2 regions of the Thermosinus thermophiluss DSM 23256 genome follow, and region 1 is predicted to be linked to the other one. Evidence: riboswitches for the same ligand, from Rfam matches in the RefSeq annotation. Region 1 holds a riboswitch; the other holds the start of a gene.

Region 1 (4,214 bases):
CAAAGCCGAACTTAAGAAATGGGTAGATTATGCCCGGGAGAACGACGCGATTATTTTTTTTGACTCCGCTTATGAAGCCTACATCCAAGAACCCGATATTCCCCACAGCATTTACGAAATCGAGGGTGCGAAAGAAGTAGCCATCGAATTCCGCTCCTTCTCGAAAACGGCCGGCTTCACCGGCACGCGCTGCGCCTACACGGTCGTGCCCAAAACCGTCATGGCCTCCACCGCCGCCGGCGAAAAGTATCCGCTCAACAAGTTGTGGAACCGCCGCCAGACGACCAAGTTCAACGGCGTGCCCTACATCGTCCAGCGGGGCGCCGAAGCCGTCTACAGCCCCGAAGGGCAAAAGCAAATCCGCGAAATCATTCAGTACTATATGACCAATGCCAAAATCATCCGCGAAGGGCTTGAGAGTGTGGGCCTGCAGGTCTTTGGCGGCGTCAACGCCCCCTATATCTGGCTTAAAACGCCCCATAACCTTGACTCTTGGGCTTTCTTTGACAAACTCCTTACCGAAGCCCATATCGTCGGTACACCGGGCTCCGGCTTCGGTCCCTCCGGCGAGGGCTACTTCCGCCTTACTGCGTTCGGCAGCCGCGAAAACACCGAGCGGGCCATCGAGCGCATCAAAACCCGCCTCAAGCTGTAAAGAAAACCGAGTATTGAACCGCGGAGATAATCATGCCAATAAATGGCACCACAAAGCATGAAAAGTAAGTTTTTGAACTAATCTCGCGCGACAACTGTCGCGCGCGTAGCCCTTTGCGTTCTTTGCGCACTTTGCGGTTTTACGCTTTTCAGGGTAGGCCGCAAAGGGTATAACGGGCGCGACGCATGTCGCGCCTAAAAATTACTTTGCGCTCTTTGCGTACTTGGCGGTTAAAAAAATTTCGCACAGTAAAAAAGTCCTGTCAGCGCATACGCTGACAGGACTTTTTTATTCGGTTGTCGACGCGGCCGCCAGGCTCAGTTCGCACTGGGGAAAGTTAAGAGTAGCGAACAGGTCGGCAAGGGTTTCGGCGCGGCGGATGAGTTTGACGCTGCCGTCGGGGCGCAGCAGCAGTTCGGCCGAACGCAGTTTGCCGTTGTAGTTGAAGCCCATCGCATGGCCGTGGGCGCCGGTGTCGTGGATAACGACAATATCGCCAATGTCGATGCGGGGCAGCGGACGGTCGATGGCGAACTTATCGTTGTTTTCGCACAGTGAGCCGGTTACGTCGTAAATATGGTCAGCCGGCCAATCTTCCTTGCCGGCCACGGTAATGTGGTGGTACGCACCATACATGCCGGGCCGCATCAGATTGGCCATGCAGGCATCAAGCCCGACGTAGTTCTTGTAAATCTCTTTTTTGTGCAACACCCGTGCCACCAAATAGCCGTACGGGCCGGTGATCATGCGGCCGCATTCCATGGCCAGCTTGACCGGATGCAGGCCGTTAGCGACAATCTTGGCCTCATAGGCCTTACGGATTTCTTCACCCACATAGGCAAGGTCAACCGGCTGTTGCTCGGGACGGTAGGGAATGCCAATACCGCCGCCCAAATCGATAAACTCAACCTTGATGCCAAGTTTTTGATAAATTTCAATGGCCAGGTCAAACATCATGTTGGCCGTTTCGACAAAGCACTGCGGATTGAGCTCGTTGGAGATGACCATAGTATGCAGGCCGAACCGCTTAACCCCTTTGGCCTGCACGATGCGGTAAGCGTCAAATAGCTGCTGGCGCGTCAAACCATATTTGGCCTCTTCCGGCTTGCCGATGATGGTGTTGCCCTGTTTAAGGAGCGGCCCGGGATTATAGCGGAACGAAATAATCTCAGGCAGACCGGCGTGTTTTTCTAAAAATTCGATATGGGTAATATCGTCCAGGTTGATGATCGCGCCCAATTGTTTGGCTTTAATGTACTCCTCAGCGGGCGTGTCGTTGGAGGAAAAGATAATTTCTTCGCCCGTAATGCCGGCCATTTCGGCCAGAACCAGTTCGGCGAGCGAGCTGCAATCGGCGCCGAATCCTTCTTCCCGCAGGATCTGCAGGATATACGGATTAGGCGTTGCTTTTACGGCGAAATATTCTTTGAACCCAGGCGCCCAGGCAAACGCGGCCGTCAACTTTCTGGCATTTTCCCTGATACCCTTCTCATCATAAATATGAAAAGGCGTCTTATGCTGGCGAATGATTTCTTCCAATTTTGCTTTGGTAAAGGGGAGCTTTTTCTCTGCCATAAGGATACCTCCTGTTAGAATATTGAATGCGGCCGGGAGCGCCTCAGCTAATATGAAAACGGCCTGCGAGACCATCTCGCAAGCCGCTAAAAATGCTTATACCAAGCCCTATACTAGCCGTGCAAGATAGCGCTCCACCCGAATTTGCTCGGATGACAGTCTTACCCTTATTTAGCGGCAAGACCAGCAGAAGGTCCTTGGCCATGACCTGCTGCTTCGGCGGATATTCCTTTCTGCACCCTTCATCGCCGGCCTGCTCATGAATGCATACTCTTAATAGCCGCACCTCTATCTCACTATATTTAATTATCGTCTCTAGTATACCGAAGCGAGGCAGGTGTGTCAACACTTTTTCCCGCCCGTCCCGCCTTCACGGCAGACTCTCTTCCCCCGCGTTGAGAAGGCTATTTCAAGCGGTTTTTCGGTTTGGCAGCCGCCTTGGCCTTGCCGCCGCTTTTGGACTGGCGTTTATTCCCCGTTTTGCCCTTGACCTTGTTCCCTTTCCGGCCTTGGTCGTTGGCCGCCTTATCAGCTTCGCCCCGCCACGGTTCGGCGGCAAAGGCAAGGTCAATGGTGCGGTCGGCGGGATTGACGCGCACCACCCGTACCGCTACCGCATCGCCCAGGCGGTAGGTGCGCTTACTGCGCTCGCCGATCAGGGCATATTGCTCTTCCGCAAACTGGTAGTAGTCGTCATCCATACTGGAAACATGAACCAGTCCTTCGACGCCGTTATCCAGCTCAACGAACAGGCCGAAGGCGGTCACCCCGCTGATAATGCCGGGAAATTCGTCCCCGACGAACCGGGCCATGTATTCCACTTTCTTAAGGTCTACCGTCTCCCGTTCGGCCTCAGCCGCCGCCCGCTCCCGCTCTGACGAGTGCTGGGCCACGGCCGGCAGCATTTTGGCCAGCTTTTCCCGCCGCTTGGCCGACAATTCGCCGGTAGTGAAAGTTTCGCGCAAAATGCGGTGGACGATGAGGTCAGGATAGCGGCGGATTGGTGAGGTAAAATGGGTGTAATACCGGGCCGCCAGGCCGAAGTGGCCAAGGTTTTCCGCCTCATAACGGGCCTGTTTGAGCGAGCGCAGCATAACCGTGCTGATAATCCGCTCTTCCGGCCGGCCGGCAATGCGGGTAAGCACTTTCTGCAGGGCAATCGGATGAATATCGTCGACTGAAGTTAACCGCTGGCCAAAATTATGGAGAAGATCGTTGAGCTTTTCCATCTTTTCCGGGTCCGGCTCCTCGTGAACGCGGTAGACTGCCGGCACGCCAAGCCGGTGCAGGTGTTCGGCCACCGTCTCGTTGGCCGCCAGCATGAACTCCTCTATAATGGACTCGGCCAGACTGCGGACCCGCTTGACCAGTTCAACCGGCCGCCCCTCCTCATCCAGCTTGACCTTTATTTCCGGGAAATCGAAATCAATGGCTCCGCGGCGCATACGCCGCTCCCGCAGGATATGGCACAGCCGGGCCATTTCCTCCAGGTGGTCGACAAGGTCGGCATACTGCCGCCGCAAGTTTTCATCCCGGTCAACCAATATCCGCCGCACGATATTATAGGACAGACGCGTATGGACGCGGATTACGCTGGGAAATATTTCGTAGCGGACAATGCGACCGCCGGCATCGATTTCCATATGGACCGACAAGGTCAGGCGGTCTTCGCCGGCATTAAGGCTGCAAATGCCGTTGGACAGCCGCGGCGGCAGCATCGGCAGCACCCGGTCGACCAAATAGACGCTTGTTCCCCGGCGGCGGGCTTCGACGTCGAGCGGGGTATTTTCCCGCACATAGTAGCTCACGTCGGCGATGTGGACGCCGAGCAGATAGCGGCCGGCGGACAGCCGCTCGACATGGACGGCATCATCCAGGTCTTTCGCGTCCTCGGCGTCAATCGTGACGATGGGCAGGTCACGGAGATCGCGCCGTCCCGCCAGTTCCGCCGCACTGATCTCTGCCGGCGCGTCAGCCGCCGCCC
Region 2 (4,214 bases), on a different contig from region 1:
TGTCGCCTTTTGCTGTGCTCGTTATTAAGGTGCCGGGAGCGTTAGAAAAAGTAGATTTAACCACTAACGGTATGTTTTTTTGCATTGCGATTTCCACGGCCCGCGGATGAATGACTTTTGCTCCCTGATGCGCTAACTGGCACACTTCGGCGTAAGTAATGGAATCTAAAATTTTAGCGTTGGTCACTATGCGCGGATCAGCAGTCATGATTCCGTCGACATCTGTGTATATCTCAACCATTTCGGCATTGAGAGCCGCTCCCAAAGCCGCCGCCGTAGTATCACTTCCTCCCCGCCCAAGCGTCGTGAATTCACCGTCGACAGTAACGCCCTGAAAGCCGCAAACCACTGGCGTTTTGCCCATCCTGAGCAAGCCCATCAATCGTGAAGGATCAACTTTTAAAATTCGACTGTTATTGAAATTATTATCGGTAATAACACCGGCCTGACCGCCGGTCAGCATGACCGCATCAATACCAGCTGCTTGCAGCGTGCCTGTCATGACTACCGCGGAGATGATTTCACCGCAATACATAATCAGATCTAGTTCGCGGGCAGCAATATGTTTGTATGCGGAGCGGGCAAGGTCAATCAGGGTATCGGTAGCATAATGGTCCCCTTTCCGCCCCATAGCGGAAACCACTACGACAGGACTAAACCCTTGCTCCATTGCGCTGTGAATTTTTTGGACAACAAGTTCTCTAACCTGGGAGGATGCGACCGAAGTCCCTCCAAATTTTTGCACAATTATACGCATCCGTCACACCTCATACTAATTTATGGTCAATCATGTACTCAGCAATTTGCAAGGCATTTAGGGCCGCTCCTTTGCGGATTTGATCCCCCACTACCCACATGTTGAGCCCATAAGTGACCGACTTATCGGGGCGAAGCCTGCCGACAAACACTTCATCGCGATTAGATGTATAAAGTGGCATTGGATAGAGCATTTCGGCGGGGTCATCCTGCACGATAACACCGGGAAAAGCGGCAAGGGCACTGCGTGCTTCCTCAACCGAGAGCGGCCCCGCTAATTCTAGGTTAATGGCTTCGGAATGACTGCGGTAAACAGGTACGCGAACCGTTGTAGCCGTAATGGCAATGCTATAATCGTTGAAAATTTTATGGGTTTCATGAACCATTTTCATTTCTTCTTTAGTGTAACCGTCTTCAACGAAAACATCAATCTGCGGTATCAGGTTAAAAGCAATCTGGTAGTGTTTGGGCAGGCTAGCGCTAGGCAGGATACGAGCCTCGACCGGGCGGTCTTCCATTATTGCCTTTACCTGGTCGGTTAATTCGTCGATAGCCTCTTTGCCGGCTCCGGAAACAGCCTGATAAGTAGAAACAACAACCCGTTTGATTTTTACTCGGTCGTAAATCGGTTTTAAGGCCATAGCCATAATAATCGTCGAGCAGTTTGGGTTGGCAATAATGCCTCTGTGATTTTTAATTGCTTCCGGATTTACTTCCGGGACAACAAGCGGTACATCGGGATCCATCCGGAAAGTGCTGGAATTGTCTATCACGACGGCGCCAGCTTTAACGGCTTCCGGAGCAAAAACCTTGCTGGCCGGTCCCCCGGCAAAAAGAGCAATTTGCACGTCTTTGAACGATTCGGCTTTTGCTTCTTCGACAGTATATGTTTCGCCCAAAACTTGCATCTGTTTGCCGGCAGACCTTTCGGAAGCAAGTAATTTTAACTTCCCCACCGGAAACTTACGCTCTTCAATTAGCTTAATAAATTCCTGTCCTACCGCACCGGTCGCTCCCAAGATTGCAACATTGTATTTCATAACTCTCGCCTCCTATTACTCAGTTCACTTCATAATGTTTTCCAGTCCGTAGACAAGTCCGTCGACGGTTAAAACCCGCTTGCACGCCAACAACACACCCGGCATGAAAGACTCACGGGAAATGGAATCATGGCGAATCGTTAACGTCTGCCCAAGACCACCGAAGATAACCTCTTGATGAGCCACATATCCGGGCAGTCGCACACTATGGATACGAATGCCTTCAAAATTGCCGCCACGGGAACCAGCCAGTTTTTCCACCTCGGCAGGATGTCCCTGATGCATACTGCCACGGTTCTGCATGATTAGCTCGGCCGTTCGCAGCGCTGTTCCTGACGGTGCATCCAGTTTTTGGTCGTGGTGCAGCTCAATAATTTCCACATGGGGGAAATATTTCGCAGCTTCCTGCGCCAGTTGCATCATAAGCACTGCGCCCACGGAAAAATTCGGGGAAATAATCGCATTTACACGACTTTGCTTGCATAATTCCCTTACTTCAGACACATCGGCCTCGCTAAGACCGGTAGTGCCGACTACGGGACAAACACCGTTTTTAATTGCGATACGGATATTGTTCATTACCGTATCGGGGTTTGTAAAATCAACCATAACCTGGGGTTTGGTTTCGTTAATGACCGTTTGCAGGTCGTTGCCAACGGTTACACCTATTTTGCCTGCACCGATCAGTTCACCGACATCATCAAAATTGGACTTGATGTCTACCGCACCTACAATGCTGAGTTGTTCGTCCCTATGTACTGCCTTCAAAACTTCGCGACCCATCTTCCCATAAGCTCCACACACCATTACCCGAATCATTACCTTTCACCTCCTATAAAAATAAGAAGCAGCCGGTGAACGCTATCTCACCGGCTGCCACTAGCAGACAGCCTTAAAGGGAACAAGAAACACTGGTGTTTCCCCGCCCTTAGTTGAGATAGCGCTCCACCAAAATTAACTTTGGTGACAGTGTTACACCTGTTCGGCGCAACACCAGCACGAAAGCTTGGCACTCTTTCGTACTTCGGCGGTCATCCCTTTCCTTTCAGATCCTGGACGCCACTCTCCCTGAAAGTACTCTTGAGGACCGCACCTCTACTCACCCTGCGCAGGTTTATTATTCATTTTACGTTCATTGTATAATAATGGTTACACCAGTGTCAAACATATTTAAAAAAATTTATTATTTTTCCTACCGGGCATTATGACTTTCTACGTCCCGAGCACCATTTTGCCGGAGAACTTGGGCCGCTTGCTGTACTTTCGTCGCATCAGACCGGATTACCGCTAAAATTCCGCCTTCAGCAACATGCTGCTCATAGCGCCGGCTCACCTCTGCCGGAATACCCCAGTCGATCAACCCTCCGGCAATACCCCCTGCTACCGCGCCGCTCAATGCCGCGGCAATAGGTCCGGCAGCAACGATCGGTCCAATACCAGGAATAGCAAGCGCTCCTGCCCCTACCATGAGACCGCCGATCCCACCCAATGTTCCGCCGGTAAGAGCGCCATCGGTAATATCGTCATCAACAAATTCAGTGTTATTTTGCCTTTTACGTTCTTTGGAGACAACATTGATTTCTTCCGTAGAAAACCCCTGGTTACGCAGTTCGCTTACCGCTTTTTCAGCCTGTTGGTGGGAATCAAAGACCCCGATAACCATTTTTACATTCTGACCACCGGTGCCAGTTTTAGCGGCTTGACCTTGAACAGCCGATTGTGTCACTGCCTGCGACTGCATGGATGTAGTTTGAGTCTTGGCATAACTTGTAACAACATTGTTTGTTGTACCTTGATTTTGTTGATTTGTATTGTTTGGTGCCATGGTATGCCCTCCTAACATTAATTGTATTACAATTTAATGTTAGTCTTCCCACCATCGCTTTTAATATTCGTCTTCGTAACGCTCGCGTCGCATACTACCAGCGTACAGGCGGTCAATGGCGTTGTTCAAGTCGACAATAACGACCTCATCGCCAATCCGTTTAATGGCATGCCACGGAATTGTCGAACTCCGGTTGTCACTGAAGAAACTGAATAACCCGCCACGGGTAGGTAATATTAGAGCGTTTATCCGCCCGGTTTTACTATCAAAAGTTAATTCACATTCATCAATTATGCCGAGACGGGTACCGTCACCAAGATTAATTACTTCTTTCCCTGATAGTTCACTTAGACGCATAGTATCCTCCCTCTATAAGTTCTATTTATGTAAAAGAAGGTAGAGTTTTAGAAACAGCGGCTGAATAATGGCTACGCCCAAGGAAATTAGCGCCAACGGGTCGATAGCGACAGTCAAAAGTCCCACCGTTGAAGGTATTTCCAATTTTAAAAAAGACACAAGCATAATCAGTGAAAGATATATTCCGCCTGCGGTCGCCACCAGTTCCTGTACGGCAAGCGAAACCGGCGACGGTT

Evidence for each region. Region 1 has a riboswitch for lysine ahead of lysA (diaminopimelate decarboxylase). Riboswitches for the same ligand answer to the same signal wherever they lie in the genome.
Region 2: linked by a shared signal. The riboswitch ahead of dapB (4-hydroxy-tetrahydrodipicolinate reductase) and the one ahead of lysA (diaminopimelate decarboxylase) in region 1 are both predicted to bind lysine.

The regions. Positions count from the first base shown of each region.
Region 1 covers NZ_FNBU01000021.1:7,957-12,170, forward strand. The annotation lists gene BLQ99_RS11510 (LL-diaminopimelate aminotransferase) at 1-655, shown strand, start outside; gene lysA (diaminopimelate decarboxylase) at 944-2,230, opposite strand; lysine riboswitch at 2,350-2,529, opposite strand; gene rnr (ribonuclease R) at 2,635-4,214, opposite strand, start outside.
Region 2 covers NZ_FNBU01000002.1:3,665-7,878, forward strand. The annotation lists gene dapG (aspartate kinase) at 1-745, opposite strand, end outside; gene BLQ99_RS01270 (aspartate-semialdehyde dehydrogenase) at 768-1,796, opposite strand; gene dapB (4-hydroxy-tetrahydrodipicolinate reductase) at 1,821-2,615, opposite strand; lysine riboswitch at 2,727-2,902, opposite strand; gene BLQ99_RS01280 (general stress protein) at 2,989-3,621, opposite strand; gene BLQ99_RS01285 (YlmC/YmxH family sporulation protein) at 3,682-3,978, opposite strand; gene BLQ99_RS01290 (hypothetical protein) at 4,000-4,214, opposite strand, start outside.